2 regions of the Pilosibacter sp. NGB245 genome follow, and region 2 is predicted to be linked to the other one. Evidence: a T-box and tRNA genes for the amino acid it is inferred to sense, from the RefSeq annotation. Region 2 holds a T-box; the other holds one or more tRNA genes.
The links. A T-box is a leader RNA that pairs with one kind of tRNA and senses whether it is charged. The one in region 2 lies ahead of pheS (phenylalanine--tRNA ligase subunit alpha), so its partner is inferred to be a tRNA-Phe.

Region 1: it has a tRNA-Phe gene. The T-box ahead of pheS (phenylalanine--tRNA ligase subunit alpha) is inferred to sense a tRNA for this amino acid. The anticodon was not compared.

Annotation. Positions count from the first base shown of each region.
Region 1 is NZ_CM171584.1:16,411-26,770, reverse strand. It holds gene ACXMYH_RS00145 (tRNA1(Val) (adenine(37)-N6)-methyltransferase) at 180-917, opposite strand; gene ACXMYH_RS00140 (PSP1 domain-containing protein) at 907-1,818, opposite strand; gene holB (DNA polymerase III subunit delta') at 1,829-2,836, opposite strand; gene ACXMYH_RS00130 (nucleoside/nucleotide kinase family protein) at 2,973-3,554, opposite strand; gene ACXMYH_RS00125 (aminotransferase class I/II-fold pyridoxal phosphate-dependent enzyme) at 3,827-5,419, opposite strand; gene ACXMYH_RS00120 (DUF1003 domain-containing protein) at 5,494-6,000, opposite strand; gene ACXMYH_RS00115 (hypothetical protein) at 6,249-7,526, opposite strand; gene ACXMYH_RS00110 (TIGR00266 family protein) at 7,823-8,509, shown strand; tRNA gene ACXMYH_RS00105 (tRNA-Lys) at 8,636-8,708, opposite strand; tRNA gene ACXMYH_RS00100 (tRNA-Phe) at 8,729-8,801, opposite strand; tRNA gene ACXMYH_RS00095 (tRNA-Met) at 8,806-8,879, opposite strand; tRNA gene ACXMYH_RS00090 (tRNA-Tyr) at 8,931-9,012, opposite strand; tRNA gene ACXMYH_RS00085 (tRNA-Thr) at 9,042-9,114, opposite strand; tRNA gene ACXMYH_RS00080 (tRNA-Val) at 9,128-9,200, opposite strand; tRNA gene ACXMYH_RS00075 (tRNA-Asp) at 9,238-9,311, opposite strand; rRNA gene ACXMYH_RS00070 (23S ribosomal RNA) at 9,385-10,360, opposite strand, start outside.
Region 2 is NZ_CM171584.1:1,593,022-1,603,381, reverse strand. It holds gene rnr (ribonuclease R) at 1-480, opposite strand, end outside; gene secG (preprotein translocase subunit SecG) at 667-900, opposite strand; gene pheT (phenylalanine--tRNA ligase subunit beta) at 1,146-3,560, opposite strand; gene pheS (phenylalanine--tRNA ligase subunit alpha) at 3,579-4,601, opposite strand; T-box leader at 4,670-4,896, opposite strand; gene ACXMYH_RS07230 (methylglyoxal synthase) at 5,198-5,662, shown strand; gene ACXMYH_RS07225 (2-thiouracil desulfurase family protein) at 6,147-6,623, opposite strand; gene typA (translational GTPase TypA) at 6,844-8,685, opposite strand; gene ACXMYH_RS07215 (YigZ family protein) at 9,105-9,758, opposite strand; gene ACXMYH_RS07210 (transglycosylase domain-containing protein) at 10,117-10,360, shown strand, end outside.

The DNA.
Region 1 (10,360 bases), 1.6 Mb from region 2:
CCCGATGCTGCTTTTTCACCGACAGCTTTTTATCTCAACATTTCCGTAACGCGAGTTTACAGATGGTTCCATTCCGGCTTGGCAAGATCCGCGACCATTCCTACATTATCCGGATCTTTTCGTTTAGAAAATTCCTGTCATTTTTCCGTCTCATCCGCCTAAAAAACCCTCACAACAATTTAATACCCGTAAATCGAATAGATCTCATCCGTATACACGCCCGGCTCCTTATAAACGATCACCGGCGCCTCGACCTTCATCCAGGCTCCGCCGCCGCGGACCGCCTCGATGAGGACCATGTTCGCGTCCTTATCCTTGAACGGATGGACCATTTTCATCCGCTTCGGCTCCAGCTTATACTGCTTCATCGTCCCGAAGATCTCGATCAGACGGTGCGGCCGGTGGACCATATACATCCTTCCGCCCGGTTTCAGGACCTTCGCGCCTTCCCGCACAACATCCTCCAGCGTGCAGAGGACCTCATGTCTCGAGATCGCCTTCACTTCCGTCGGGTTCTTTAACCCATGAGCGTCATTCATATACGGCGGATTTGTCGTAACGACATCAAAGGAAGCCGCTCCGAAAATCCGGCTGGCTTCCTTGATATCTCCATGTACGATCTCGATTTTTTCTTCCAGATGGTTCAGTTTCACACTCCGCTCTGCCATCTCGGCGATCTCATCCTGGATCTCAAGTGCCGAAAAATGTTCTCCCTGCGTTTTTGCGGAGAGAAGAAGCGGGATGATCCCCGTTCCTGTTCCGAGATCCAGCGCCCGCTCTCCCGGTTTCACCGCCGCAAATCCGGAAAGCAGCACCGCATCCATTCCAAAGCAGAATCCATCTGTCTTCTGGATGATCTGCAGACCATTTCTCTGAAGATCATCCAGCCGTTCATTTTCCTTTAACTCAATCGCCATCGAGTTTCGATTTCCCTTCTTTTTTCTCCAGTGCCTCTAACTGCTTTAACTCCGCATCGTTGGATGACTGTTTTTCCCGTCTCTTTTTCGGCCGGAATTTCAGCTGATCCACCTTATACTCACGGATCTCCTTCTCATCGTTATTTACCGTCACGATAACCTTCACAAGCTGGCGCAGGATGCTGACGCTGTGGACTTCACCCTTTAAACCGTCGTCCGTCGTCACATAGTCACCGATATTCGGAAGTCTTCCGTTCAACTCCTCGTATGTGTCCTCCTCGTACTTTAAGCAGCACATCAGTCTGCCGCAGACGCCGGAGATCTTCGTCGGATTTAAGGACAGGTTCTGCTCCTTCGCCATCTTGATCGATACCGGGATAAACTCGGAAAGATACGACGCACAGCAGAGCGGTCTTCCGCAGATCCCGATCCCGCCGACGATCTTTGTCTCATCGCGGACACCGATCTGTCGGAGCTCGATCCTCGTCTTAAACACGGACGCCAGATCCTTTACCAGCTCACGGAAGTCGATCCTTCCGTCTGCCGTAAAGTAGAACAATACTTTATTGTTGTCAAACGTATACTCCGTGTCAATGAGTTTCATGCTGAGGTTGTGTTTCTTGATCTTCTCAACGCAGACCTTGAACGCCTCTTTTTCTTTCTCCTTGTTGCGGCGCTCCGTCTCCTCATCCGCCGGTGTTGCCATGCGGATCACGGATTTCAGCGGCTGGATCACCTTTTTATCGTCCACCTCGTGAGTTCCGAGCACCACATATCCGTACTCCACGCCTCTGGCCGTCTCGACGATCACATGATCGCCTGTTTTAATCTCATTTTCACCAGGGCTGAAATAATATACTTTTCCCGCTTTCCGGAAGCGGATCCCGATTACTTTCGTCATTCTTTGCTCCTTATGACGGGTTCTTCATGGTCAGCAGGAGTAATTCCATCGCCAATTCCATATTTACGTTTGCGTTCAAACGTGTTCTCGCTGTGTCGATCGCCGCAAGGATCGCTTCCAGACCGGCATAGTCGACTTTTTCTCCCGTCTCATTGATCATTTTATATTCATCTTTGAAGATCAGCAGGTTCATGTCCTTTGTGACCTTGAACATGAGCACGTCCCGGTACCAGAGCTGCATCAGATCCAGCACCTCGCCGATATCAAAGTTCTGCTCTTTCATCTCGCGGATGCAATCTAAAAGCATGGAAATGTCCATCGTCCTGACATTCTTTACGAGGACCATGACCTTCTGGAAAAGCTCCTTAAACTCATCAGAAGATGCCAGATGGATCGCTTTCCCGAGATTTCCCCTTGCAAACGCGGTGCAGATATCTGCGTCCTTCTCCGGAACATGGAGATTCTGCGTCAGATAGCTCTTGATCGTAAAATCCTTCAGCGGCTTTAATTTCATCTGCACACACCTGGAGAGGATCGTCGGAAGAAACGCCTCCTGGTTCGTCGTGATCAGAATGATGACCGCGTAGGACGGCGGCTCCTCGATCGTCTTTAACAGGGCATTCTGCGCCTGGACCGTCATTTTTTCCGCCTCATCCACGATATAGATCTTATAATAGCTGCTGTACGGACGGATCATGATCGTATCATTGATCTGTTCCCGCACATCATCCACGCCGATACTTCCCGGCTTTTCATGCGTCACATAGATGAGATCCGGATGATTTCCGCTCATCACCTGCTTGCAGGAATGGCATATCATACACGGCTCACTTCCGCCTTTCTCGCACAGGAGCGTCATCGCAAACGCATTCGCGATCGATTTTCTTCCCATGCCGGCTTCTCCCGTCAGGATATAAGCATGTGAGATCTTATGGTTCTGGATTGCCTTTTTAAAGTGATCTTTCACCATCTCATTCCCGAGGATCTCTTCAAATCCCATGATCTTTTCTTCTGACATAGCCGCATCCCTCCTCATCCTGTTGGTTCCGGCAGTGCTTTTTACGCCGGAGCTTCCCGGTTCGAACAGAACATTTAACTGTTCCCGCTAACGGTGTTTCCATTTTATCTTACCACAAAATAACGCCTATAAAAAGTTATTTATCCAAATCCCTTAGGATTTCTTCCACGCACATTTCCATATCCGTATTCTGATATCTCTTCGTAATTCCCAGGCGTTCCAGATTTTCCTCTGAAAAATCTTTTTCGTCTGCAAGGTATCTCCGGCAGACTTCCCGATAATTCGGCTTTTTCTGGTTTTCCTCGCGTTTGACGGCCCTGAGAAGCCGGATCCCATCCGGGACCTCGATATAGACCGGAACCATCTTTCCCGCTTCAAAATAGGCACACATCTTCTCGTAAGATTCCAGTGTCCCAATCATAAGACAGGACTCGTCGTCGGCAACATCAAACTGCCCGTCATCCACTGTATAGTAAGTCCACGGACCGGCGATCGTCTGATAAGTTCTCGACTCGATCACCTTTCCGGAAGCCAGCTGCCGCTCCAGCTCCTCTCGACCGGTAAAGAAATATTCCACTCCGTCCGTCTCGCCTTCCCGGATCGGTCTTGTTGTATACATCGTCACCGTCCGCAGCTTTGGTCTCCGTTTCAGGATTTCCTTATACAGTGTATCTTTTCCTGTCGCGCTCTTTCCAAGAAGATAATATATCCTGCCCATTTGTTTCTCTCAGCCTTCTGTATTATAATTTTTATCCCAGTCAGATAAGACTTTTCGATCGAACTTTTACAACCATTTTTCAGGTTCTATCTTTTCATTGTATCAAAACCAGAGGTCTCGTGCAACCGTTGTTTCCATCCTCGCTCGATAATTCTTATCCTTTTAAAGTAACAAAAATTTGTCTCCTGGGAAATATTCTTGCCTGATAAGCCTCTTCATTTCGGATGCAGCCACCTCTTATGCACTTGAATTACTAACGTTTTCCTTTTTCCTCAGCATCCTTTATGAACAAGCCCTGGCGTCTGACATGTTAAGATCACGTCCGCATCCGGATCAGCCGGCCCCTGGACAAGAAGTCCTGCTGCCTTGTACGCCACGATCTTCTCCACGATCGCATCCGTGAAGACCTCTCCCGGCGCGATGATCGGGATTCCCGGCGGATACAGATACACAAACTCCGCAGATACCTTTCCGACCGTATCCTGAAGCGCTGTGCGCTCCATATCGGCATTCATCGCCTCGCAGATGAGCATTCTCCTGACTGGGTGCAAAACTTTGGATTCCGTGACTTCTGGAGTCTCACATCTTTCTTTTTCCTTTGACTCACCTTTTTCTTTTTGCTGTTCAGGCTCCACGCAGTGTCTCAATGCCCCGTCAATCTCCAGCAGCGCCGTTCCAAGCCGCTCAAATCCTTCTTCCGTGTCCATCAGCGACGTCATCGCGATCACATACTCCGGCGCTGTCATCTCCATCTCAAGATGGTATTTTCTCCTCAGTGTCTCCGCCAGCTCTTCCCCGTGAAACTCCTCTGCGCGCATCGTGGAAACCACGATCTTCGACGGATCCCATCCGACCACCGTCCGATATTTCCCACAGATTTCCCGGTCCAGGATCTCAAGTACCTGAAGTCCTTCCATCCGCTCCATAAAGTGCTCCAGTCTTTCCTCATACCGGACCATCTCATTTCTTCCGTCCCCGTCCATATACCAGATGCACCGCTCCATCCCAGCCATAAAAAGGTATGACGGGCTGGACGTCTGAAACATGGACAAATACCTCGAAACTCTGTCCTGATCCACAAGTTTTCCCTTCACATGCAGGATTGCCGTCTGGGTAAAGGACGGCAGCGTTTTATGAAGGCTCTGGATCACAAGATCCGCCCCGTATTCCAGCGCCGATTTCGGAAATCCGTGACACTGATCTGCATACTCCAGATGCGCCCCATGCGCCTCATCGACGATCAACGGGATCCCGTATTCATGAGCCGCATCCGCGATCGCCCGGATATCCGACACCACGCCTTCATAGGTTGGAGATGTGATGAGCACTGCCTGGATTTTCGTGATTTTTCCTCTCACATCCCCCGAATTTCCCGCACAGCGCATCGCATCCTTTTCAAGCGCTTTTCTCACGTCCTCCGCACGGATTCCTCCATTGATCCCGAATTCCGTGATCTCCTCCGGATACAGATATTCAGCCTCCAGCCGGTTCAGGCAGATCGCATGGTACACCGCCTTATGACAGTTTCTCGCTGTCAGGATCTTTCCGCCGTTTTCCGTAGTCGCAAAAACTGCACTTAAAATCCCGCATGTACTCCCATTCACAAGATACCAGGACCGGTCCGCCCCGTAGATCGCAGCCGCCTCATCCATGGCGTCCTTCAAAATTCCTTCCGCATGATGCAGGTTGTCAAACCCATCGATCTCCGTGATATCGATCCCATACGGGTCCGGAAATCCCCCCGGGATCCCATCCGGAATCTCCCGTCTTTTATGTCCCGGCATATGAAATGGATACGCATCCGATCCCGCATATTCTGTCAGCCGTTCTAAAAGTCCCGGCTGTTTTTCTTTTCTGTAATTCAAAATTTTTATTCTCCTGTTTCCCATCTGACTGCAAACGAACTGGAAATTGCCCGTCAAATTCGAATCCACATTCGTTATAAAGTATTTTTCTCTTTTTGCTCCGAGAGAATTTTCTCGATCTGCGACTGTCTGATAAGAATCGCATTCACCTTATCATGGAGGTCTTCAATCATGATCTCGGTTTTCAGGTTTACCTTATAATCGTTTTCAGCACGCCGGCGGTCTTTTTCCTCCTGTCGGTTCTGACTCATCATGATCAGCGGTGCCTGAATGGCTGCAACGCAGGACAGGACAAGGTTCAGCAGGATAAACGGATATGCGTCAAACGCTTTTGACGCAAGAATCGTGTTGATGACCATCCACAGGATCAGCCCACCTGTAAAGGAAAATATAAACGCCCAACTGCCTGCAAATTTTGCGATCGTGTCAGCTGCCCGCTGCCCGAGTGTGTACTTTTCTTTCTCTTTTTCAGGACTGACTGAAATCTTACTGTCTGCTAAAAGGTTCAAAACTTCCTCATCCGTCATATCGTGCCGGATGTCCTTCAGCACTTCTTTCAATAATTTTCTGTTCTCTTTCATGATGATACTCCTTCCAATTCGATCAATTGGTAAAATTTATTTGCGCAGCCCCCCCGGAACAGTTCCCTGATTTTTTGTTTATAAATCTGACAAGTAGCGCATTTGACAACAGCATAACAACCACATATATACCCAACGGCAGAAACATGAACGGTACTACATCCAATAATGCACTCCAGTCTTCTTTGTTCACCCAGTCTAATATCTGTCTGTATTCCATAAGAAGTGTCAATGCTACAAATGCCGGCTTACTTTACAAGCTCCGCTTTTACCTCCGGAAACATATACCAAATTTCCGCGACTTCATCCCCGGCTGCCTGATAAAAGCCGTAGCTGCCGTAAACCATCGAATCGCATCCGTCCGATGCCAGTCTCACCGTTATCTGTGTCCCATCCGCCTTTGTAAGCGTCAGGATCCCGTTATACGGACAGTCTTTCTCTTCATCAAAAGATGCCCCCGACAGGATCTCCTCCAGCCTTTTTAACAATTCCGGATCCTGCAGCGTCTCGGATATTCCCACGACTTCCGAGTCAGCTTCCACGTCAGCAGAATCTTTGCTCTCCAAGCCTTTCTCCAGCTCTTTGGAAATCGGGATCACCTCAAGTTCCGCACTTGTAATTTCTTTCATGTCTTCCGTTCCTACCGTCTGAAATTCACATTTTTCCTCAGCAATTCTTAATGCCGGAACTGTGATCTCATCCGGATCCGGGTTTTCTGACTCATAAATTTCCTGGCTTGCCGTATATGTGATCCCATCTATTCCATACATTACCGGATCAATGATCTCATCCGAGCCGGTGATCTCTTTCTCCTGATCCTCAGTCAAAGGAATATATTCCTCCAGTACCTCTGCAGCTTCAAATCTTCGGACGGTAAGATATCCGCCGTCCTCCGGTGGTGACATCCGCACACCGCGCTCCTTTACAGTCTCCAGATACCGGACCCCCTCGTCACCGTCACAGAGGCTGTATGTAAATGCTTTTCTGAGTTCTTCCGATTCTTCCATTCCGCTCGGAACAAAAAACAGAACATCCTTTGCTTCCGTGTAATACATTTCATAAACATTTTCGAAAGTATATACTTTTTCAAAAATACTTTCGTCCTCGTTCCACTTTTCAGCCTCGATCACATCATCAATGCTGTAAATGCTGAGATCTTTCAGCGGATCCTCCTTGCCTTTTCGAAATCCCAGGACATACCCGTAACCATTTTCCGTCTCCCGTCCAACAAAATCATACGCATCCCGGATCTCTCCACCGCAGGATGCTGCCTTTTCCGGATCCATATCCGAAAATTTATGATCTCCATCAAAGGATTCCAATTCTGTTACGATCCACCGACGTTCTTCCTCCGAAAGTGGCTGAAAGGCCAGATCTTCCCTCTGATCATCTTTTTCCGTTTCAGGACTATTTCGTTCCTCTGTCTGTGGCTCACTCGGATCTTCTACCGGAACAAAAGCCGGCGAACACCCTGTCAGCCAGATTCCCAGTCCTAAAGCTGCCGCCATCATCCAAATCTTTTTCACCTTGCCACCTTCTTTTCAAAAAACTGAACTCGCCTGTCACTGAACTTGTTACCGATATTCTATCATCCATAATTTTTTCACACAAGCGAGCACTCCCATATTTAAGGAAACTGTAAACATGTTATCATTTTGTTATTTTCATAAACAGGATTTTTCATCGTAAATTTCATTCCAGTATCTCTTCTGTAACTATCGGCAGAGTATGATATAATATATTTGTTCACCCTTGTGTATCTTTTGGATACAGCAATACAAGCGTATTTTCATCGTTCAATACGCCAGAAAGAGAGGATCCTATGAAATACAGAATTATTGGCACAACTATCCCTGCAGTTGAGATCAAATTTGATGCTCCAGGCGAAACTATGTACACACAGTCCGGCGGAATGTCCTGGATGTCTGAAGGGATTTCCATGTCCACAAACACACGCGGCGGATTTATGAAAGGTCTTGGCCGCATGTTTGCCGGTGAATCCATGTTTATGGCTACCTACCGTGCGGATGCTCCGGGTGCCACGATCGCATTTGCGTCAACTGTACCTGGTCAGGTTCTTCCGATCGACGCGGCAGAAAACGGCGGCATGATCTGCCAGAAAGGTGCATTCCTCTGCGCACAGGATTCTGTAAATCTTGATGTCACCTTCACAAAGAAATTTACTTCCGGACTGTTTGGCGGCGAAGGCTTCATCCTTGAATCCATCTCCGGTTCCGGAATGGCCTTTCTCGAAATCGACGGCGATGTTGTCGAGAAACAGCTCGCACCGGGCGAAGTGATCAAAGTTGATACAGGAAATATCGTTGCGTTCGAGAAAACCTTAAAATATGAAGTTGAGACGATCAAAGGCCTTGGAAACATCTTCTTCGGCGGCGAAGGTCTCTTCCTCACAAAGCTTACCGGTCCTGGCCGTGTGATCCTTCAGACTCAGAATATCGCTGATTTCGCCGGACGCATTGCACAGTTCATTCCGACAAAATCAAACTGATCTTCGACTTTCAACAACATATACTTTAACCTAAAAAAGAGGTTGCTGTGTGAATGTGCAGCAACCTCTTTTTTAGCAAACTTTAGAATACGAAAAAACGGAAACCTCTCGGCTTCCGCAACTTAATGAGACATCGGGGATTCGAACCCCGGACAACTTGATTAAAAGTCAAGTGCTCTACCGACTGAGCTAATATCCCATACAACTATGAAGTTGTAGTGCCCAAAGCTGGAATCGAACCAGCGACACGAGGATTTTCAGTCCTCTGCTCTACCAACTGAGCTATCTGGGCATAATTGCGGGGGCAGGATTTGAACCTACGACCTTCGGGTTATGAGCCCGACGAGCTTCCAGACTGCTCCACCCCGCGATACCTTATTATTATACACAATAAATATCGAAAAATCAATACCTATTTTAATGGGCGGAGGTGGATTCGAACCACCGAAGCAAGTTGCAGCAGATTTACAGTCTGTCCCCTTTGGCCACTCGGGAATCCGCCCATAAGAATTATTTAGTTTTTGAAACTAAAAGCCGATGATCGGACTCGAACCGATAACCTGCTGATTACAAATCAGCTGCTCTGCCAATTGAGCCACATCGGCATATCTTTAAAAGTGGGACCTATAGGGCTCGAACCTATGACCCTCTGCTTGTAAGGCAGATGCTCTCCCAGCTGAGCTAAGATCCCATATTTAAAAATAAATACATACAAAACCATGTATGCGCGACCCGGATGGGATTCGAACCCACGACCTCCGCCGTGACAGGGCGGCGCTCTAACCAGCTGAGCCACCGGGCCATACAAGGTATTTAACATACCTTCAAAATCACATACTGAACTCCATCAACCTTCGAATCTTCACTTGACCTTTCTGGATAAGCCCTCGACCGATTAGTAACAGTCAGCTCCATGCATTGCTGCACTTCCACCTCTGCCCTATCTACCTCGTCGTCTTCAAGGGGTCTTACTTCTTAACGAATGGGATATCTCATCTTGAGGGGGGCTTCACGCTTAGATGCCTTCAGCGTTTATCCCTGCCAGACTTGGCTACCCGGCCATGAGCTTAGCAGCTCAACCGGTACACCAGCGGTCCGTCCATCCCGGTCCTCTCGTACTAAGGACAGCTCCTCTCAAATATCCTCCGCCTGCGCCGGATAGGGACCGAACTGTCTCACGACGTTCTGAACCCAGCTCGCGTACCGCTTTAATGGGCGAACAGCCCAACCCTTGGGACCTACTTCAGCCCCAGGATGCGATGAGCCGACATCGAGGTGCCAAACCACTCCGTCGATGTGAACTCTTGGGAGTGATAAGCCTGTTATCCCCAGGGTAGCTTTTATCCGTTGAGCGATGGCAATCCCACTTTCATACCACCGGATCACTAAGTCCTAGTTTCCTACCTGCTCGACCCGTCGGTCTCGCAGTCAAGCTCCCTTCTGCCTTTGCACTCTTCGAATGGTTTCCAACCATTCTGAGGGAACCTTTGAGCGCCTCCGATACCCTTTCGGAGGCGACCGCCCCAGTCAAACTCCCCACCTGACATTGTCCCCGATCCAGATCATGGACCATGGTTAGAAACCCAGTAACGCAAGGGTGGTATCCCAACAGCGGCTCATACGAAACCGGAGTTCCGTACTCGTAGCCTCCCACCTATCCTGTGCATGCATTACCGAATCCCAGTATCAAGCTGGAGTAAAGCTCCATGGGGTCTTTCCGTCCTGGCGCAGGTAACCAGCATCTTCACTGGTATTTCAATTTCACCGGGTGCATTGTCGAGACAGCGCTCAAATCATTACGCCTTTCGTGCGGGTCGGAACTTACCCGACAAGGAATTTCGCTACCTTAGG
Region 2 (10,360 bases):
GATCCGTGGATTGTCGGGGATCACAAAGCCAAAGCTTTTATTTTTTTCAAAGGTACCGATCAGCGTCTCGTTGGCATGTTTTAATACCTTTAAAACTCTCGCCTCCGCGCGGCCGCCTCTTCCGTTTTCATCAATAATGACCTGGACCGTATCCCCGTCCATCGCGTCCCCGGTATCATCCGGCGGGACAAAGAGATCGCCGTCGCGTCCCTCGATCGTCACAAATCCAAAGCCTCTGTGATGCGCTGAAAAGATCCCCGTCTGCGCAAACACCTCGGATCTCGCGTACTTTCCCTTCTTCGAGATCCCGACCTTGCCGGAAGCGACCAGTTCATTTAAGACCTCTTCCAGATCTTTTCTCTGCTCCTTCGGAACTCCGAGAAGCATCGCGAGTTCTTTTAATTTCATCGGAACATATGTCGGATCCTTCATCAGGGTCAGCAGCATCTGTTTCCGCTCTTCCATTAACGTTTCTTCCATTCTTCTCCTTGTCATATCAAAAACAGTTTTTCAAAAGTTCCCGGCACAGACTTCACGCCGGGCAGCCGCAAATAACCGGATAGATCCTGCGGACAGTTCTCAGACAGTGCAGCTTCCGATCTTCGTGTTAAACAAAAACACTCCTGCACGGGAATGATCGCTGCAGGAGTGTTCGTCATCTTAGAATTAGATTACCTTTAAATTTAATACCAGGGCAAGTACAAAAATCAGGACTGCCGCAATTTTTGTAAATTTCTCAAGGTTGCCTTCCATAGAACGACCTTTATTTTTTCCCCAGTAGCTCTCAGCCACACCGCTGATCGCACCAAGTCCGGAAGTCTTTCCTTCCTGCATTAACACGATCACTGTCATTGCAATACATAAGATAACGAATACAATCGTCAGAATAATTCTAATCACCGACTACACCTCCTGTCCACAATTAAAGTCATCATAACATAAAATAGGATGGCTGTCAATCCTCGTATTTTCCGGGCCGGAACTGATTTTCCGGCATATAAAGGAGTGTGCCGCGCGCGGCTGCTTGCATCAATCTCACTCGTCTTGCAAGTGCACATCATTCGCTGATCGTGACTTAGGGGTCAAAAAACGGCCATCCGCCGCAGGATTTCTCCCACAGGAATGACCGTTCTGTATTATGTCACTTATCGGATATCCGCACCGAGACGGAACTTCAGGTTTCCGAGGATCTTCTTTACAAAGCGCTCGACGTCCGTCGGATCAAGTGCCTTGTCCTCCGGGATGAAGGAGATCTTGAATGCCATGCTCTTCTTGCCCTTGCCGATCTGGTCGCCGCGGTAGATATCGAAGAGTTCAACATCTCCGACCTGCTTGCATGCCTTCTTGATCTCATCGATCAGGCTGCCGCAGCTTGTCTCCTCGTCAACGACCATCGCGAGGTCACGGGTCACGGTATCGTACTCGGAGATCGGTTTGTAGCGCAGACCTTCCGGCATATGGGCAGAAAGTGCTGCGAAGTCGATCTCACCGATGTAGATCTGGTTGTTCGCCTTGCTGTCTTTCGGAAGCTTTAACTCACCGGCAACGCTGTTTGCCAGCTTACCGAAGGAACCAACGCGCTCGCCGTCGCAGAGGACATACGCGGAGATTCCCGGATGGAGATACGGAACATCCTCCGCTCTCTCATACTCAAAGCTTACACCGAAGGAAGCTGCAAGCTCTTCCATCGTTCCCTTTACAGTGAAGAAATCTTCCTGCTCGCCAAATGCCGCGAAGCCGACATGCGGGATCTCGTTCGGGAGCTCTGTGAGCGGAAGTGCCTTCGGATAGTATACGTTTGCATACTCGAAGAAACGTCCGGCTGTGTTGCCTTTCTTCACGTTCTCAACGACTGTATTTAACATGGACGGAGCCAGTGTGGTGCGCATGATGGAAAGGTTTGTCGTGATCGGGTTTAACAGGCGGATCACATTGCGCTCCTTCGCGTCCTCAGCGATATGAAGCGCGTCAAGGTCAGCGTCGGAATAGAATGCCAGCGTGGATACCTCGAAGTAACCCTGGGATACCATCACCTGTTTTAATTTTGTTCTTCTCTTCTGTGCCGGGTTTAATCCGCCGTTTGTGACTGCGGAATCCTTTAAGAAGGTCGGAACGATGTGGTCATAACCGTACTCACGGATGACTTCCTCCGCAAGATCCGGCTCGCCAACCTCGATATCCTCTCTGTAGCGAGGTGCTGTGACAGTCATGACATCGCCGTCGCGCTCAACCTCGAAGCTGAGTCTGCGGAGAATGTCGAGAACATTCTCTGCCGGGACCTCGATGCCGAGGATCTTGTTGATGCCGCTCAACGTTGCGGTAAATTTTTTTCCTTCCTTCGGTGCTCCCGCATCCACATCGAATGCGCTCGCTGTGATCTCGCCGCAGCCGAGTTCCTCGATCAGGTGAAGGGCACGCGCCATACCGATCTCAACGGTGTACTCCGCGATACCTTTCTCGTAGTGGCTGGATGCGTCTGTGTTCTGTCCGAGACTTCTCGCAGTTTTACGGATGTTGTCGCGCATGAACTTTGCGGATTCAAAGAGAAGCTGTGTCGTATTCTCTGTGATCTCACTGTTCATTCCGCCCATGATACCCGCAAGAGCAACCGGCTTGCTTCCGTCGCAGATCACAAGGTTATTCTCGTTTAACTTGAATTCCTTGCCGTCAAGTGTCTGGATCATCTCATCCTGCTTTGCACGGCGGACGATGATCTGGGAGCTCTCCAATGTGCTCATATCGAATGCATGCATCGGCTGACCGATCTCGAGCATTACGTAGTTCGTGATATCGACCACGTTGCTGATGCTTCTGAGACCGCAGAGAGCCAGATGACGACGCATCCATCTCGGGGACTGGCCCGGAGTGATGTTTCTCACGCCATGTCCTAAGTAGCGCGGGCAGAGATCCTGTGCCTCTACTTTAATATCAAGATTTTCATATTTATAATCGCTCTGTTTGTAGTCGAGAGCCGGCATTTTCAGCGGTTTATCAAGAACTGCTGCAACTTCTCTCGCAATACCGAGAACAGACTGGCAGTCTGCACGGTTTGCCGTTACGGAGATATCGAAGATGTAGTCGTCGAGACCAACAACCTTTGCGATATCAGTTCCCGGAACGGTGTCCTTCGGAAGATCCAGGAGACCGTAAACCTCAGCGCCCGGATACAGGTCATCGTTTAAGCCGAGCTCTTCACCGGAGCAGAGCATACCGTTTGACTCGATGCCGCGCATCGGTTTTGCCTTGATCTTGATGCCGCCCGGCAGTGTGGAATTATCAAGAGCCGCCGGTGTGTGCATGCCTGCGTAGACGTTCGGAGCACCTGTGAGGATCTGGATATCATTTCCATACTCGCCGCAGTCTACTTTACACTTGAAGAGGTGTGTTCCCTCGATTGGCTCGCATTCCTTTACGACGCCGACAACGACACGGTCGATCTCAGCGGAGAGATCGATCAGTTCCTCTACCTCAAATCCACAGCCAAAGAGCTTGTCTTCCAGCTCCTGGGCAGTGACATCAATGTCAACATATTCTTTCAGCCAACTAAATGGTACTTTCATGATCTTCTCCCTCCCTTATTAGCCTTTGAACTGCTTCAGGAAACGAAGATCATTCTCATAAAGCAGGTTGATGTTGTTAATACCGTATTTTAACATGGCGATACGCTCGATACCGATACCGAAGGCGAGACCGGAATACTCATTCGGGTCGATGCCGCAGTTCTCAAGAACCTTGTGGTGTACGATACCGCCGCCTAATACCTCGATCCAGCCGGTGTGCTTGCAGAGCGGGCAGCCTTTTCCGCCGCACTCGAAGCAGCTGACATCGACCTCAACGCTCGGCTCCGTGAACGGGAAATAGCTCGGGCGGAGACGTGTCTTTACGTTGCTGCCGAAGATCGCCTGTACAAACTTGTCGAGCATACCCTGAAGGTCGCAGAGCGTGATCTTCTTATCGACAACAAGGCCTTCCATCTGGTGGAACATCGGGGAGTGAGTCGCATCACTGTCGGAACGGAATACACGTCCCGGTGCCAGCATCTTGATCGGCGGCTTCTTCGCATCCATCACACGGATCTGTCCCGGGCTTGTATGGGTACGGAGTAAGATATCTTCCGCTACATAGAACGTATCCTGCATATCTCTCGCCGGATGATTCTTCGCAACGTTTAATCTTGTGAAGTTGTGGTCGTCATCCTCGATCTCCGGACCGTCGAAGATCTCGAAGCCCATTCCTGCGAAAACATCGATCATCTCATTCTCTGTTACGGTAAGCGGATGGAGACCTCCGGCCGGACGCATCTTTGCAGGCATCGTGATATCGACCTGCTCGCTCTTATTGCGGGCTGCGAGCTCCAGCTCATCCATCTTATTCTTCATTTCCTGGTAGCGGGCTTCTACCTGGTTCTTAAATTCATTGATCGTCTTTCCGACGTTCGGGCGCTCCTCCTTCGGAACACTTCCAAGACCCTTCATCAGGTCTGCGATGCTGCCTTTCTTGCCAAGGAAGCTCTGCCAGAACTCACCAAGCTGTTCCTTGGACTGTACACTGCCGAGAGCGGCTTCCATCTGCTCCTTCAGTGCTTTGATCTTCTCTTCCATAGTCCACCTCATTCTTTCGGTATGGTTTTACATTCTATCAGTGCGAGGACAAAAAAAACTCCGTCCCGCCATGGGACGAAGCTGACTCTCCGTGGTACCACCCAGATTCCGCATGCATTCATGCGGCACTCAAACGTCTGTAACGGGACTTCCCGTCCTGCACTACTTGGATCCCTTTCGCACAGGCTGCTCAAGAGTGAATTTACAAAAGTTTCCTTCGGAAGGTCTTTCAGCCGGTGAACCTTCTCTCTGTCATACCGGAACTCTCCTGTACTGTCTCTGTCATTGCGTTTCACACATGGTCGATGGTAGCACATTCCCACTGGTTTGTCAAGTCTCACCGGGGCAGAGGCAAAATCAGCACCAAAGCTGCACGCAACGCAGTTTCCCGCCCAAACCTTCTAACAGACACTGTCCCCGCATAATAAGTGTAAAACTTCAGCGAAATTTTCTCTCACTTTCTTGACACATCCAGCCATTTATGGCATCATCAGTTTATAGGCAGGAATAATCTGTTAATATTCCATTCCATGGAATTTATATATGATCTGCCCGCAAAACAAACGAAAAACAACCTCAAGAAAAGGAGGATTCCTATGGATTTTCTGACATTAACCATCGGAAAACAAAAAAACATCGCCCTGATCGCCCATGACAGCAAAAAGCATGAAATGATCGACTGGTGCGAAGCAAACAAAGAAATCTTAAAGGGACACTTTCTCTGCGGCACAGGAACAACCGCCAGAATGATCACCGAAGCCACCGGTCTCCCGGTCAAAGGCTACAACAGCGGTCCTCTCGGAGGAGACCAGCAGATCGGCGCAAAAATCGTCGAAGGACGCATCGATTTCGTCGTATTCTTCTCCGATCCCCTCACAGCCCAGCCACATGACCCGGACGTAAAAGCTCTCCTCCGCATCGCCCAGGTCTACGATATCCCGATCGCCAACAACCGCGCGACCGCCGACTTCATGATCACCTCCCCACTCATGAACGAAGAATATGATCACCAGATCATCAACTTCCACCAGAACATCAAGGAGCGGGCAAGCAAACTGTAGAACTCAAAATGTAAAACCAATCGATGCAAACTAAATTCTACCAAACCTAGAAAGGCATGGAAACACGTTCACAACGTTTCCATGCCTTTCGAACCCTCTGCATTTATCATCTCACGCCAACCAACAGCAGTGAGCTTCCGGGCAGGGGCGCATGATCCGGGGAGCTGGTTCCTCTTGGCCCGCGGGTGACTGCGTTGGACAAGCGATAACACTTGTCTGAGCGCAGCGAGTTGTGTCACAGTACGCAGGCCTTCCTGCCTGCGCACTGTGACAGGATTTTGCCGATGCTTCGCATTCCGAATCGGCAAAATCCGCGACCGCTACTGTATCATACGGAATTTTCAGTTCAGAAAATTCCTATATAAAAGGCGCTGGCTACCTCCACTCGTCCGCCCTTAGCAGTCTCACGCAGGCCTAGCGGAACCCTCCCCGCATCCCCAGCGCCCCTGCCCGGAAGCTCACCGCGTCCCTCTCGCCAATCACATCATTCCTTCATATCTTTATCCAGAAGATCCACCAGCTCCTCAATCTGGCTCTCCCCATACACCTTCAACCCATACCCGGCCAACACCGCCGCCGTCTTCCCCATTCCCTCACGCAGCTTATGCGAAAAACTCCCATCATAAACCCCATTCGATCCGCAGGACGGACTTCTATCCTTCAGGATCGCGATCCCACATCCATACTTCTTCGCTGTCTGCAATGCCGCATCCGCACCGAGAAGAAACTCTCCCGTCACATCCTCGCCCTCCGTATTGATCACCGCCTCATCCGGCATATGGATCTCGGAAGCCGCACGCGGAGTCGGAAGACCGCCCAGCTGTTCCGGACAGACTGGATGGAACTCGGCCTTTCCCTCCATCTTTTTCATAAACTCAAGCACACCCTGATTCCGATTGTTCGTCCCATCCCACTTGCAGTTCTCACCGATGAGACAGGCACTGATAAGAATATGTATCATAATTCTCCCTCTTTCATAGACCAGCTCGTGCAAACCGCAAATCCAGCTCTTTCACGCTCGCTCGATCATCTGCCAATGCAGGCCATCTGTTCGAAAAAAGCAGGACCGCCCCACAAATCAACCTGCGGAAGCGATCCTGCTTTCTCTTTCTATTTTCAGAGATCACGCTGCGTCTTCGCAATCCCCTCTTCACTTGTATCTCAATTCGTTCCGGATCAGATTACATCTGGCTCTTCTTGCTGATCATTGCTCTCTTTCTGAGAGTCGGATCGAGGATCTTCTTTCTGATACGAAGACTCGTCGGTGTGATCTCAAGAAGCTCGTCGGTATCGATGAAGTCTAAGCACTGCTCCAGGCTCATGATCTTCGGCGGAACAAGCTTTAATGCCTCGTCCGCGCTGGAGGAACGTGTATTTGTCAGCTTCTTTGTCTTGCAGACGTTGATCTCGATATCCTCTGCCTTCGGGCTCTGTCCGACGACCATACCGGAGTAAACCTTTACACCAGGTCCGATGAACAGAGTACCTCTCTCCTGAGCGTTGAACAGACCGTAGGTGATGGACTCACCGGCCTCAAACGCGATCAGGGAGCCTGTCTTTCTGTAGCTTAACTCGCCCTTGAACGGAGCGTATCCGTCAAAGCTTGTGTTTAAGATACCGTTACCCTTTGTATCTGTCATAAACTCACCGCGGTAACCGATGAGACCTCTGGACGGGATGGAGAACTCAAGTCTTGTGTAGCCGCCGTTTGTCGGGCTCATTCCCTGAAGTTCGCCCTTTCTGCTCGTGAGCTTCTGGATGACAGCTCCGGTAAACTCATCCGGAACATCCACATAAGCAAGCTCCATCGGCTCTAACTTTCTGTTTCTCTCATCGTATTTGTAGATAACCTCTGCCTTGCTGACAGCGAACTCAAAGCCCTCACGGCGCATGTTCTCGATCAGGACGGACAGATGGAGCTCACCACGTCCGGAAACCTTGAAGCAGTCTGCGGACTCTGTCTCCTCGACACGAAGGCTGACGTCTGTGTTTAACTCACGGAACAGACGGTCGCGGAGGTGACGGGAAGTGATGAACTTACCTTCCTGACCTGCGAGCGGGCTGTCGTTTACCATGAAGTTCATGGAGATCGTCGGCTCGGAGATCTTCTGGAACGGGATCGCCTCCGGCTTCTCCGGGGAGCAGAGGGTATCACCGATGTGGATATCCGGGATACCAGAGATCGCAACGATCTCACCGATCGTCGCACTCTGTACTTCAACTCTCTTTAAGCCATCGAATACATAGAGCTTACCGATCTTTACTTTCTTCATCTTGTCCGGATCATGATGGTTTACGATCACGCAGTCCTGATTTAACTTTAAGGAACCGCTGTCGATCTTACCGATACCGATACGGCCAACGAACTCGTTGTAGTCGATCGTGCTGATCAGGACCTGGGTCTCAGCATCCGGATCACCTTCCGGCTCCGGGATATAGTCGATGATGGTCTCGAATAACGGACTCATGTCCACTTCCGGATCATCTAATTCTTTCTTTGCAAAACCTGCACGGGCGGACGCATATACGAACGGGCAGTCGAGCTGCTCATCGGATGCATCGAGGTCCATGAATAACTCCAGTGTCTCATCGATGACTGCCTCCGGTCTTGCCTCCGGGCGGTCGATCTTGTTGATGCAGACGATAACTCTTAAGTCAAGGTCAAGTGCCTTCTGGAGAACGAACTTTGTCTGCGGCATCGGTCCCTCAAATGCATCGACAACGAGAACAACACCGTCTACCATCTTAAGGACACGCTCAACCTCACCGCCGAAGTCCGCATGGCCTGGGGTGTCGATGATGTTGATCTTTACTCCTTTGTAGAATACAGCCGTATTCTTGGAGAGGATAGTGATTCCCCTCTCTCTCTCGATGTCATTGGAGTCCATGACACGCTCTTCTACTTCCTGGTTTGCGCGGAATACGCCGCTCTGCTTTAATAACTGGTCTACCAGGGTCGTTTTACCGTGGTCAACGTGGGCGATGATCGCAATGTTTCTGATATCTTCGCGTTTGATCTTCATAATCAATCCTCTTTCTTCATCTATAACTGTCCGCACACCGATCATTTTCCGACCCGTTTTGCACAGTCATCTTATCTTGTATCTGTTACATTTCCTGATTTTTGCGTTACCGACTCAAAATTATAGCATTCATGAAATCAAAATGCAATACAAAATCATCCAAAATTCGGGGTGAATTCGCCATTCTTTGTGTTTATTTCTGAGCAATTTGCGGTTAGACATCTCTTACTCTCTGGAGAGCGCCTCTGTTTCCGCCTGAGAAAACAGGCTGCTAAATGCCTATGTTCAGACTGTGTGCCTCCTACGGCATGCGAGCGCGAAAGTCTACACCGTACAGATTGCCGCCCTCTATCTTCTCTTCTGCCATTTCCGTGGGAAATCAGCCCTCAGCCTCTTATGTCCTGGTGCTGATGGCTGGTCTAGAAAAGGATCACTTCCTTATTAAGTGTGCCGTACCACACCTCGTCGCCCTTTTCGATCTTCGCGCTGCCGCTCGTTCCTTCCGTGATCTTCTTTTCCAGACCGTCGTAAGCAGCAACCGGGACGAGAACGGAGAATTCCACCTTATCTGTATACACGCTGTCGAGCACCGTCATGTTTTCCTGCCCGAGAATATACTGGATCTTTCCGACTCCCGTGTAATCGGTCACGATTTTCATCTCAAAGGCGCGCTTCTTCTCCACGATCTCGGAGGCCGCAAGTCCTTCCTTCACCGCACCCGAATAAGCCCGTACAAGTCCTCCGGTCCCGAGCAGTGTTCCGCCGAAATACCTGGTCACCACAACGCAGACATTGTGGACATCCTCGCCGAGGAGCACATCGAGCATCGGGCGTCCCGCCGTCTGGGCAGGCTCCCCGTCATCGCTGCACCTGGTCAGTTCGTGGTTCATCCCGATTGTAAACGCCTGGCAGTTGTGGCGGGCATCCCAGTATTTCTTCTTCATCTCCGCGATAAATGCCGTCGCCTCCTCCTCGGACTCCACCGGCTTTAAGTTCGCGATAAAGCGGGATTTCTTCACCTCAGTCTCCGCCGTTCCGCCTTTATACAAAATTTTTACGCTGTCAGCAGCCATATCTTATCTCCTTTTTCAAAAGTCAGCTCAGCCATTCCCTGCTTCCTGTTTTCATTTGCATATGACAGAAAATTTCCGCCGAAATGTACAAATGCAACCAATCCAACGGTGTATTTTTCTATGTTCCCTGTATATAGCTGAGTGTCGTTTCTGAATTCCACATCATGGAAAGTCGCCCATGATATTTATCTTTTTGTCATATTTTTGACGAATCCGACCACAAAATGTAATTTTTCCTTCATATTTCCCCACTTTGCGGTCAAAAATATCATAATACAAACCAAACTTTTCCACAATAACTATTTATAAATGAAAGAAACTTTGCTATAATTAGGGAATGACAAAGGAGGCATCCTGAATGAATTATGGAAAAAACGAGGTGGAAAAGGCACTCTGCAAAACAAATTCCAGGGCTCAGAAGATTACCTCACATCTGGTACTTCTTCTCACAAAGATCATCCTGATCCTTGTCCTGTTTGCGGCGGTGCTTGGGATCAGCTTCGGCTACGGGATCTTCAAGGGCGTGATCGATGCGGCCCCGGAGATTGATGTGGCGAGCATCGAACCAAGCGGTTATGCCACCATGGTCTATGACAGTAAGG